DNA from 3 places in the Desulfatiglans parachlorophenolica genome. Region 1 is predicted to be linked to each of the others. Evidence: riboswitches for the same ligand, from Rfam matches in the RefSeq annotation. Region 1 holds a riboswitch; each other region holds the start of a gene.
The links. Region 1 has a riboswitch for cobalamin ahead of ACZ500_RS01645 (hypothetical protein). Riboswitches for the same ligand answer to the same signal wherever they lie in the genome.
Positions count from the first base shown of each region.

Region 2: it holds a riboswitch for cobalamin, as region 1 does, so the genes downstream of both, ACZ500_RS21860 (cobyric acid synthase) here and ACZ500_RS01645 (hypothetical protein) in region 1, are expected to answer to the same signal.
Region 3: it holds a riboswitch for cobalamin, as region 1 does, so the genes downstream of both, ACZ500_RS10395 (cobalamin-binding protein) here and ACZ500_RS01645 (hypothetical protein) in region 1, are expected to answer to the same signal.

Region 1 is NZ_AP042460.1:354,874-359,005, reverse strand. Features, by position in the region: gene ACZ500_RS01660 (ABC transporter substrate-binding protein) at 1-829, opposite strand, end outside; gene ACZ500_RS01655 (hypothetical protein) at 816-1,640, opposite strand; gene ACZ500_RS01650 (hypothetical protein) at 1,763-1,978, opposite strand; gene ACZ500_RS01645 (hypothetical protein) at 2,161-2,427, opposite strand; cobalamin riboswitch at 2,682-2,885, opposite strand; cobalamin riboswitch at 3,620-3,824, opposite strand; gene ACZ500_RS01640 (hypothetical protein) at 4,118-4,132, opposite strand, start outside.
Region 2 is NZ_AP042460.1:4,705,787-4,709,918, reverse strand. Features, by position in the region: gene ACZ500_RS21865 (TonB-dependent receptor plug domain-containing protein) at 1-394, opposite strand, end outside; cobalamin riboswitch at 723-929, opposite strand; cobalamin riboswitch at 1,342-1,527, shown strand; gene ACZ500_RS21860 (cobyric acid synthase) at 1,671-3,623, shown strand; gene cbiB (adenosylcobinamide-phosphate synthase CbiB) at 3,620-4,132, shown strand, end outside.
Region 3 is NZ_AP042460.1:2,229,107-2,233,238, reverse strand. Features, by position in the region: gene ACZ500_RS10400 (FecCD family ABC transporter permease) at 1-617, opposite strand, end outside; gene ACZ500_RS10395 (cobalamin-binding protein) at 614-1,600, opposite strand; cobalamin riboswitch at 1,604-1,807, opposite strand; gene ACZ500_RS10390 (C1 family peptidase) at 2,210-3,559, opposite strand; gene ACZ500_RS10385 (hypothetical protein) at 4,065-4,132, opposite strand, start outside.

The DNA.
Region 1 (4,132 bases):
TAACAGGCATGCCGTAGAACACCTGCCCGCCGTTGATACGGGACTGAATGACAGAGATGAGGTAGAGTACAAGCCCCAATCCAAACATAACTCCCCCCGCAATCATCAACCTGATGCCCGGGTCTCTTCTGAGCGTCATATTGATATAGGGCGGCCTCTTGTTCCCTTCGCTTTTTGGGGAAAAATCTTGAATGAATAGGCCCCACCCCTTATACATCATAGGGTGGTTCATGGAGATTCTCTTTTCATGATCCTCATGCCGGTCGTAGATGGAAAGAGTCCCAGAAACGGTTTTTGCCTCTCCTTCCATGCCCAAGAACTCACGATCTCCCTTGAAGAAATCTATCCTCAAATCCTTCAGAACAACAACTATGTCAGATCCCGGAACAATCATACTTCCTCCTACGTCCAGTATATGCCCATGCGAATTGACCCCAAGCGTATGGCTTGCAAGCTGCCCCAAAAGGAGAAAGAGAAAGCCGAGATGAATAACTGATGGAGATAGCTTTAAAGCAAGTTTCAAAAAACCATTCCCATAGAATCTTTTGATAACGGAAATCACCTTGTTTATGCTGCACACCGATGTGGTTATTCCAAGAGATAACAACAAATACAAACAGACAAAGAACCACCAAGTGGCTTTGAGATTGTTCAGTCCATATGTGACAACCCATTCTTGAATCGTTATGCTGTCAAGCACTGCAAATATCTTCGGATTGTCTCTCATGATGAAAGAGCCTACCAAAATATCCGCAACAATAAGATATATCAGACAGACTGAAAGAGAAGGCCTTCCCAAAAAGGTCCAAATCGCCCTAAAAGAGATCATACAATCCGCCATTAAATACTCTCGGAATATGCATTGCGCCAATCTGAGGCAAGTAGTCCAAGCTTAATATCATTACTGCGCCTCCCACAAGTATCCAGATCTTTTTGTTTTGATCCCATCCTTTAAAAAGGTGAAGATGCAAAAAACCGGCATAGTAGAGCCAGACTGCAATTGAATGAAAATAGTAGTGATTCCACGAAACCGTGTCAGATCTTCCCGCATAGCTCCATAACATGCCAAACATGCCCGATACTGACATGAAGGCAAACCCCCAGATAATCATCTGATACGGAATACCATCTCTTCTCTTCCTCACAAGAGAGCAAACGGCAAGATAGGCCCCGGTTATCAGACAGCCATGGCCAACAAAGGCAAAAAGATGAAACAAATGTGCGTGGATGCTCTTTGACTGCATGGTAAAGGGCGGGTAGTACCCTTCTGAAAAAAAGACAGCGACAAGCGAGAAGAGTGCGATGAGCGGTAGGAGGGATAGGCCGTCTTTTGCTGTTCCTGAAATGATGAGGACAACGGAAACGGCGGCTACGCATATGGGGAGGAAGAACGGTTCCTCGAACATGTTGCAGTACGGCCATACAATGACTCTGCCGGATATCTCAGAGACTGCATTGATCAAAATGCCTGCTGTGAAAAACCAGATGGCAGGCTTCTCCCTTGCCAAAAGGTGAAAGACCGTACCTACCAGGTAAAAGCCGGCCGCGATATAGAAACTCTTTAGCGGAAATGTCAAGGAAATCACGCTCTGCCCTTTCTCCGGTATCCTCAAGAATTGGCCTAATTGCCGCTCTGCCAATCTTTTCCCGACGCAGAATGCCCCCTTCGCGGCCGAACTCCAAATCGAGCAGGAGGCGTAGTTGCCCTCGCCGTCCTCCCATACCGCCAGTCATATGGCTCCGTACCATAGCGGTACAGTAATTAGTCTCCATCCGGGAATGCTTTATCCAGCATGACCCGCTTTCCAATCCGGAAATGAGGATTTTTCTTCACCGCTTCGCCGCTCAGTCCCACCGCTACGCGGCGGGTCCCGGTTTGGCCAATATCAAGGAACTCAAGCGCTTGCGCGGAGACGACCTGTAGGTCGCCGCACAAGCAAACGTACAGAGTGACGCCGAGATTGGCCAAAAAGACCATTTCCGGATAGAGACTAATTACATTGAAGCTGCTTCACGAGACCGAGCAGCGACACGACTCCAAGCTTTGTGAAGAAGCGCACAGGGAAGGCCTCGTTCATATGGGAAGCGACACCGAATTCCACTTCCGCCAAGTCTGGGGATATAAACCCTAAGCATGGGCTGGGGCACGTACCGACCCTCCTACAGTTCTTTCTCAATACGCTGCCATTCAGCGTTGAGATGTTCCATGAAATTTTCGATTGATAGGCCGTCAACTCCGGGAGCACTCTTGTTCGCCCTGACTCGGCGATAGGCCCCCGACATGTCCTCACGTTCAACCACTGCTTCCATTGAATGAAGATTCTTCGCCTGGGAGTATCCCGTCCCCGCGGTGACGTTTGACGCACCAAGCCCTTGCTTTCCGCACAGATATCGGACTTTGAAGATATGTGACTCCTCATCCAGCATGACCACCTCATGTAAGGTTCCTGTTCGTCGGACCAGCGCCTTGCCTGCGCCTTCTTTCAGCTCCTGTCTCCTGGCTGGCACCCTTGCCGTCCGGCTAACACCTCCCCCTGACAGGCGTGTAGAGGACTTTCACCTCCACGATTGTGGGCTCTCCCGGGCGCACACAAAAAAAATCCCCGGACCGTAATGAACCGATCCAGGGATTTCCCAATTTTACCCTTAGAACCGTTGAGCCACCTCTGTCCACGAAGGTTTGCTCTCTCACCGTTCAGGCAGGTCTTCTGACTCTCGGATCTCCCTACTTGCCGCGCCTTCCCATCAGATAATCAGTCACTTGCTGACCACCCAACAGTGGCGATGTGTGGCTTTCGTCCCCGATCACAGCGGCGGGTCCGCCCTCGATTCTCACGAGGTTCCCCTTTGAGCCTGCTCCAGGCACCTGAACGGCAGATTATATTCTTATGATGCTAATGATGCTATTCGTCCATAGGAAACATTTCAAGAAAAATTCTTGCACAAATAATACTCAATATCATTGACTTAAGAAGCCGGGGCTAAGGTTTTTACTTGCATATATAGCAAGTTATACTTCTCTGTCAGCAGTATAAAATGAATCAAATGTCAATTTCAAAGGAAGTGACATATGCATACGGAAAAATTATGTAAAAATGTTGCGCTTGGCACAGAATCTACTTTCCAAAATTTGCATCAAACCGATTAGGTTCCTTAGAAAACATTTCCATTTTCATAAATTTCTTCAACCGCACAGTTTCTCTGAAAAATATTTTTCCCACAATCGTAAGGTATCCTTCACTGCCGTTTTATTTTTCCTCATGCATCTCGTCCACTGTTCATTACAGAGAGAAATCGACGAGTTTTTCAGCTTCTTGGATCTTCCGATCGCTCCGAAAGAAAGGTCACGGCTGGTATATCTATCGTCTATGAAAAACAATATCGTGCATCTCTTTACTCGACGACCCATCAGCAAAATCCTTCAAGCCATATCCATACTGCTCAGCAAGTCTTTATCGATTATCCGACCAAGCCGGAAAAATCCCGGGAAGAGGGAATGCACAAACCAGCACGTCCGATCCGGTCCCCGGACAAAAAAAACCCCGACCGAAATAACTCGATCCGGGGATTTCCCAGTTTCATCCTCAGAACCACAGAGCCACCTCCCTCCGCGAAGGTTTGCGCTTTCTCCGTTCGGGCAGGTCTTCTGACTCTCGGATCTCTCTACTTGCCGCGCCTTCCCACCAGACGATCAATCATTTACTAAACACCCGGCAGTGGCGATATGCGGTTTTCGTCTCCGATTACAGCGGCGGGCCCGTCCTCGACTTTCACGAGGTTCCCTATTAAGCCTGGTTAAAGGCACCTGAACGAATTTTCTTCTTTCAGAGGAAAGCTACTGAGGGCAAGAATAAAAGTCAAGAAAAATTTGGTATCGTTCTGCGACGTTCCCAGTTTACACCCAAAGGCCTTGTTCAGGCCCTTCAGTTAGAGAAGCGAACTCCCTGACTTTCCCGACATATCCACCATCACCCCGAAAGAGGGCGTGTCCATCGTTGCGATGAGGGATCCTGACGACGCTGGAGACCTCTATACCCACGATGGTGCACGTATCTGCGCCAAGAATGCCATCGTCTCCTTCGGATCCTCCCTCTTGATTTTGGGCGGTGTTATGGGGTCATTTGCCGGTCTC
Region 2 (4,132 bases), 1.4 Mb from region 1:
TGTAGCGAAACTGGGTATGCTGGGTTCCGGAGCCGCGGATGCTGATGCCCGAGAATTGCCCGGGGCCCCCGTTGCGCCTGAGGTAAACGCCGGGCAGGTCATCGAGCAACTCGGGCAGAAAATATTGCTCCGCATCGTCACGCTCCTGTGTCGTCACCACGCTGACGCTTTTGGTCACGTGTTCGAGAGGCTCCTGGATCCGATCCGCCGTGACGACGGTCGGCTCCAGATACACCCTGCCGACGTCCTTCTCCTCCGATTCACCGGCAAGTTCCTCCTCAGCACCCGATGCGGTAGCGGCCTTTTCATCTGCAGCCCCTGCAGCCGAAGGCACCCCCCAGAGAAGACACAAAACCATCAAGATCTTCAGCCCGTTCCCAAAATGAATTTTCATAACGCTCCTCCCTCCTCCGTTCCTTGATGCGGGCAATCAAAAAGACGCATACGGTCCCGGCCGGCGGACTGCGTCATCCCATCCGATGAGGCCGGACGGGTGCCGTGAACCGCTGCCAACCGGGCTACACCGCCAGACCTCTTCTATCCGTAATTCGGTCAGGCGGGCGGCTCCGCGACGCACAGGGGAACTGAAGGTTCGAGCATGCCTTTCGGCCAGGCCGATCCCGGCGCAAAGACAAAAAAAATCCCCGGTCGACAAAGTCGATCCGGGGATTCCCCATTTTTATCCCTCAAGAATCTTCAGCCCCTACCCATACCACGAAATACGAGGGCCATGTGATCAGGCAGGTCTTCTGACTTCCCCCCCACTCTGGCGGCCTTCCCACCCGACTTATGACGGGCAGTGGCCATTGGTGCCAAAGCAGTTCCCTTCTCAAGCGGAAAAGGGAGGGGTTACAGCGGCGGGTCCGTCCCCGATTCACACGGGGTTCCCTCTTAAGCTCTTCACGAGCACCTGAACAACTATGGAGTTGATAGCAGGCGCCACAAACCCTGTCAAGAAAAATTTCTTCTCACAGCCAGCCCCATTCGGAACACCCCGGGCTGGAATGTGCTGTTCAAAAAGATCTGCTGTCGATCGGACGACATTCATCCACTCACAGACGTCCGAGGTCTGTTCCCTCTTTCCAGCGCAAACCATGAAAATTTCAGCATTCGAAAAGTCCGGCTGTCTCTTTCCCCGATCACAGTCTTGAAACCCTTCAGCCCTGTTCCTGGAGCACCCTTCCCGTCGCATCCAGAACCGTGTACTCCACAGGGGTAGCGCCAAAATCTGCAAATCAAAACAATCGATGATCTGCGATCGTGAGCATCGCTCGGCATGAGTTATGACAACCTTCAAATCACGGAGTTGAAAAAAAAGTTGACCGCTGATGGCTCGATGTGCCACATTGCGATCAACCGAGTCGCCATTTGCGATGGCATCAAAGGGAAGACGGTGCGAAGCCGTCGCGGACCCGCCGCCGTAACCGGGAACGAAAGCCGCAGAATGCCACTGTCCGATTGGATGGGAAGGCGCGGCCGCTAGGATGATCCGGAAGCCGGAAGACCTGCTCGGGTGGTGGTTGCAGCTTCGATTCCCGCGGAAAAGGAACGGCTGCAGTTTGGATGGAACACGGCATCCCGACTCTGAACATGGAGGGTCGGGATTTTTTTGCTTCGCAAACCTTCATCCTTCGGGGGCCGCTCACCCGGATCGCCCAAGGGGATGCACAATGGATCTTGGACATGGTGGAAATATCGGCCTGCTGGCGGCACGGGCGGGTTTGCCCAGGGATAAAATCCTCGACTTTTCGGCTTCCATCAATCCCCAGGGTCCGCCAGAATCCTTGCGCAGCCTGGTCAACCGCAGTCTGAGTGAGGCGGTCCACTATCCCGATCCTCACGCCTCCGGTCTGGCCACTGCACTGGGTGCCCATCACGGTATTTCGTCGGAGAAAATCGCGGTGGGCAACGGCTCGACAGAACTGCTCTTCTCCTTGCCTCGTGTACTGTGCGTGTCCCGGGCGGTGCTTCCCGTTCCGAGTTACCTGGATTACCGGACTGCGGTGCTGCGTGAAGGGTTGTCCGTCGAGGAAGTGGCGCTCAAAGAAGGCGACGGATTCGCCATACCCTGGAACACGCTCGAAAGGAAACTCAAGGGGGGAGAGATGGTCGTCCTGGGCCAGCCCAACAATCCCACCGGGAGGCTTTTCGAGATCAACCGTCTGGTGGATTTGTCCGACCGTTATCCGGACTCCTTTTTTGTGGTGGACGAGGCCTTTGCCGACTTCGTCCCGAACTACCAAAGCCTGATCCATGCCGAGCGTTCCAACGTCGTGGTGGTGCGCTCTATGACCAAGCTTTATGCCATTCCAGGCTTTCGTCTGGGCTACGCTGTGGCGGATGCCGTTCTGGCCGCCCGATTGCGCGAGTTTCTACCGCCCTGGTCCGTGGGTTCTGTGGCTCAGACCGTCGGCACAGGCGTTTTGCGTGATCAGGCCTACGCCGAAAAGAGCCGTTCGGATGCCGTTCGCCGCCGGGAAATATTGGCGAATGAACTGTCCGCCCTGCCTGGGTTGAAGGTCTATCCCGGTGCAGCGAACTATCTGCTGGTCCGAATCAAGCGGACGGACATCGATGCGGTCGCGTTGGAAGAACAGGTGCTGCGCCAGGGGATCGCTATCCGGGTATGCACCGACTTCGTCGGCCTGGGAAGAGACTATTTCAGGGTGGCGGTGCGGACGACATCAGAAAACCGGTGTCTCGTCGCAGCACTGGCCAGGGTACTCCAGCCATCCCGGCCGACCGCCGTCGTCAAATCCCGAAAAACACCTGCCATCATGTTTCTGGGCACCTCTTCCCATGCAGGCAAGAGTGTGCTGACCGCCGCCCTGTGCCGCATCCTTCTCCAGGACGGTTACACAGTAGCCCCGTTCAAGGCCCAAAGCATGTCACTTGATTCCTATGCGACATCCGAAGGCGGGGAAATAGGGCGCGCCCTGCTGGTCCAGGCTCAGGCCTGCCGTCTGCCGCCCGACGCGCGGATGAATCCGGTGCTGCTCAAGCCCCTTTCAGAATCGGGGTCTCAGGTGATCGTGGTCGGAAGACCGATCGGCAACATGTCGGCCTCCGAGTACATCGCCTGCAAGAAGGATTTGTGGAAAACGGTCCGCGAAGCCTACGACTCATTGGCGGCCGAGGCGGACGTGATGGTGCTCGAAGGCGCGGGGAGCCCGGCCGAGGTCAACCTGAAAACACATGACCTCGCCAATCTGGCCCTGGCCGATCATGCCCGGGCCACGTCCCTGCTGGTGGGGGACATCGACCGGGGCGGACTTTTCGCGGCCTTTGCCGGGACCCTCGACCTCTTGTCGGAGCATGAGCGGTCCCTGATCAAAGGATTCGTGATCAACCGCTATCGCGGCAGACAGGCCTTGCTCGATGACGCCATCGCCTTCACCGAGCGCCACACCGGGCTGCCGACCTTCGGAGTGGTGCCATTCCTGGAGGATTTCGCATTCCCTGAAGGAAACCCTGCCGATTACGAGGCGGCATCCCAGGCCGAAGGTGAAAAGGGACGCGTCGCCGCGCCTTATGAGGTGGAGGCCGCCCTGGAGCGCCTGGCCGCTGTGGTGCGGGAAAATCTGCATATCCAAAAAATCTATCGATCGGCGGGATTGCGATGAAATGGATCCTCTACATCTGGCTTGCCCTCGCCCTGGATTACCTCATCGGCGATCCCCGTCGGCTGCCCCATCCGGTGAAACTGATCGGCGGTTTGGCGATCCGCCTCGAGGCCCCTATGCGAGCCCGGTTCGCATCCGCCAGGATCGCCGGTCTGGTGACGGCCTTGGCCGTCATCGGCATCGCCGCCCTGACCACCTGGGCCTGCCTGACTTTAGCTGAAGGGGCGGCGTCATGGCTGGGGCATATCATGGCCGTCCTCATCCTGTACACCGCATTCGCCGCCAGGGACCTCGACCGCCATGGCCGATCGGTGCAGGCAGCCCTGAGGCAGGGCGATCTGCCTCTGGCGCGGCGGCGGGTCTCCCTGATGGTCGGGCGTGACACCGCACGACTCGACGAGGCCGGCGTGACGCGTGCCACAGTGGAAAGCGTGGCTGAAAACACGGTGGACGGTATTATAGCACCTCTTTTTTTCGCCTTTCTGGGTGGACCGGTGGCAGCCGTCGCC
Region 3 (4,132 bases), 1.9 Mb from region 1:
ACGACGGGCGCGATGATCGCCGACTGGCCGAAATGGCTTTGGGACAGGTCGCCGTAAAGCCAGAAGAGCATGGTGTGCAGACGGCTGTCTGTGGAGGTGGAGACGAAGAACATGATGACGGCGGTGAAAAAGGCGTTGATGATGACGCCCGTGAGCAGAATGGTCGAAGACTCCATCCCCATCCTGCGTCTGCCGAGAAGGAGGACGAGGAGGATGGTCACCAGTGCGCCCGCAAACGAAAAGACCGGGATGCCCAACTGAAAGCTGAAGCCGAGCATGATCCCGATGATGGCGCCCAGAGCGGCCCCGCTCGATACCCCGAGGATGAATGGTTCGGCGAGAGGGTTGCGGAGAAGCGCCTGAAAGACGGCGCCTCCGAGGGAAAGGGCGAAGCCCACGAGGCCGGCGAGCAGGACGCGTGGGAGGCGGACCTTGAGAACGATCAGCTCCGTTGTGCCGCCCGTACTTTCCCCCAACAGGGTGCGGCAGAGTGCCGAGAAGGAGATGTCGGCCGTTCCGAGCCAGAGAGAGAAGAGGATCGCCCCGCCGAGAAGACCGCTCATGACGGCTGAAATAAGAAGGACCTTGCCGGGGGTTACCCGTCGATGCAGGATCATGGCCGCTCCCAGAGGATTTCCGGGTGGATGAACCGGGCCGCCTCTTCGAGACCGTCTACGATGCGGGGCGAAGGGCGGTCGACGAGGTCCGAATCGATCAGGTGTACGCGGTGGCTGCGGGCGGCCGGGATGTCTGTCAAACGCAGCCAGCCCTGGCGGGCCTCTTCGAACCGGCCGCCGCGGTCCATGGAGGAGACCAGGATCACGTCGGGTCTCTGGCGGATGACCTCTTCCAGGCTGATCCTGGGGTAGGTGAAGGGCTCCTCGCTGAATGGGTTCCAGCCGCCGGCCAGGGTGATCAGGTCGTTCAGGAAGGTGTCCCGATTGATCGTCATGATGGGGCGCAGGTTGATCTGCACGAAGACCTTCGGCCGAGGCAGACCGCGGACCTTTTCCGCTACGCGTTCGGCGCGGGCCTTCAGGGCCTCGGCCGCCGCCGCGCCGTCCCGGGTGGCGCCGCAGACGCGCCCCAGGAGCGTGATGGTGTCCAAGGCCTCGTAAATGTTCCGCGGGTTGGTGGTGAAGACCCGGATGCCGGCGGTTTCGAGGGTCTCGACGACGCTCCGGCTGTTCCCATCCGCCGTGGCGATGACGAGGTCCGGGGCGAGGCTGATGATCTGCTCGATGTTCAGGTTGACATAGCTCCCGACCTTAGGCTTGCCGCAGGCCTCCGGCGGGTAGGTGCTGTATTGGGTGACACCCGCCACCCGGTCTCCCAGGCCCAGAAAATACAGGATTTCCGTGATGCTGGGGGCGAGGGAAACGATCCGTCGAGGGGGTGAGGGCACCGTAATGTCTTTTCCCGTTGCGTCTCGAAAAACCCCGGCCGATGCGGGGACCGCAGCCGATGCGAAAACAAGGCAAAGACAGGCGCAGAGATGGCGGATCAGCTTCATAGTAAAAAAAACCCCCGAATCACGTTCTGATCCGGGGATAGCCCTGTTCATATCCGAGAGATCCGGAGACAGCCGTCTTTCCGTCACGGCACGCATCTCCCTATCCAGGCAGGTCTTCTGACTTCTCCGCCCTTACGGCGGCCTTCCCATTCCGGTTACAGCGGAACAGTGGCTATCATGGCCGTAAGGTTCCCGCGTTTTTCAGCGGAGCGGAGTAACAGCGGCGGGCCCATCCCCGATTTGCACGGGGTTCCCTATTAAGCCTCGAAAGGCGCCTGAATAACCTTGAAGGGCTTCCCGCTCCGCAGGGATCGGGGCGCCCGCACACGCTTCAAAACCAGACAGGATGAGATGGATCAACACCGGGAAATGGAGCGAACACACGGCTGAACTTCACACCAAACCTGTCCTGCACCAGGACTCCCCACCAAAGCAGCAACGCCGCCTCGGCGCGATTTCCAGAGTGAAGCGAGTTTCACAATTCTTCCAAAAATTCATTATAACGCGAAAATTGAAATTTTGTCAAGCGGCAAAACACTCCTGGTACCTGGAGGGTGGTGCGGCACAATAAGACCGGGGAACAGCAGCGCCCTTATCTATAGATCAGATCCGTGAAACCAAAAGGGCAAGGCCCACCCGGACGGGTGGGCCTTGCGGATCCGCGAAGGTCTTGCTCCTATCGGCTCAGGAGGAATGCTATTGCAGGATAAAACCGAGGAAAGGCTCGCCGGAGGCCCGGTGACGTTCCATCTGGTTTCTAAGCTGATTGAGAAAGACCCGGAGGTCGAGGGGCGCAGCCTCTCCTACGCCACCTATGAACCCCATCACCTCATCCGTATTTTCGATCACGCCGTAGCCTCCCTGCACGACGCTTTGAACGGCTCCACGATTGGCCTTGACGAGCTGTCGGGCCTGGAGCAGCAGCCTCGGATGGGTCAAAAGCACCCGCAGGAAATTGTCCGCCTGGTTGTAAATCATACCCGAGCAAAACTGCCCGAAGGCGGTCTCGGCCATCACCTTGTCGCGATAGTCGCGGAAGAGGGCGAGGTCCCCGGCGACAGGGAACATGGTTCGATAGGCGGCGTACCAGTCGACGCTGGGGCCGTAGGCGCTCCCGTACTGGTAGGTCCAGTATCCGAACTGCACGTCACCGGCCAACTGGCTGTAGCCGATATTGAAATACCCGCCAAGGCCTCCCCAGGAGGACCCCCAGCTGTTCTTGCAGATAAAGGAACTGTTCGAGTCGTTCCACCCGACGACGAGGACGAAGTGGTTGCCTTCATATGTTCCGCTTGTCTTGGTGTAAACGCCGGTGCTGTAACTGTAAAAATCGCTGTAGACTTTATACCACACAACCACGGGGCCGTTGCTATAGATAGCGTTCTTGATCTCGGTGCTGGTCGCGACTTCACCGCTGTTTGCATAATCCCAATTTGTAAGATAATAGGCGTCATCCTGCCAGTTGGCACAGGCATTCGCGCAGGGTCCTTTGGTTCCGGTGTAGGGATAGCAGGATTCCACCGCTGTGCCGGGGTTCTTCAGGTAATCCGACGCGGTGCTGGCATAGCCGCCGGTGCAGTCACCCGCGGTGCTGCAGGAAAGCACGATCTGCTCCGAGAGGTCGAGAGTGGAGCCGGGAAGGCTGTTGGTGATCATGTACTTGGACTCGAGGGCGGCCACCGTCGCAAAGCAGAAACAGGAGCCGCACCCGCCCTGGTTCTTGACCGAACTGACGTAGTTTGAACCACTTATGTTGCGCCAGTCGTACTGGGATGGGAGGACGGTAAACAGGGGCGCCGCGGCCGGCACCTCGGCCTCGGGGCCGGCCGTCTCTTCCATGGCTCCCAGGAGCTTCCGGCGCTCTTCAGGGGTCATGCGTGTGATGGGGTTTTCGGCTGCGACCCAATCAGCCCCCGCGGCTTCGATGGCTGCGTTGATCTCGTCGATGGTCTCGGTGCAGAGCACGACGTTCGGTGAAACCAGGAACAACGCCGCCAGGATCACGAGGCCGGTGAGTGAAAATAGAGACCGTTTGTAATTTTTCATCCTTCTACCTCCTGATTCAGCAAAAAAAAAGTGGCCGCACCAAGGCGGATCAACATGCTCAATCCTGCTCACTCTGGCCGATCTGCGTATCGATTGGATCCTCCCACGATCCCTTGAATGGACGCAGAGCGCCACGATGTCTTTGGGTGAAAGGTCAGAAGTGAAAAAATCCTCCGGATAGCGCTATGGATAAGGTGAAATCTCTTCAGGTAACGATGAATCAAAACTCTTGGCAACAATTGGTCCGGTTGGGTTGATTGAATGGCTGCCCGATGATCAGGTACAGCTGATGGATTCCACGCATTGGTCAAGGAAATACGCATGGAAAACAAACAAATCAAAGGCTTGAGCGGAAGACATTCCCTGAATTTCCACGCAAGCAGATAGACGGATCAACATGGAAATCGGCCAAAAAGACCATTTCCGGATGGAGAGTGATCAAAAAATCTTCAGGCGAAACGGTGACATCTACCGGGCCTTCTCACTGGACGGACAGGCTTGAGGATTATCGCTGGGTGTTTTCAAAATAATCACTGCGATCAATCCCGGGAAAATCGAAAACGACCGGCGAAC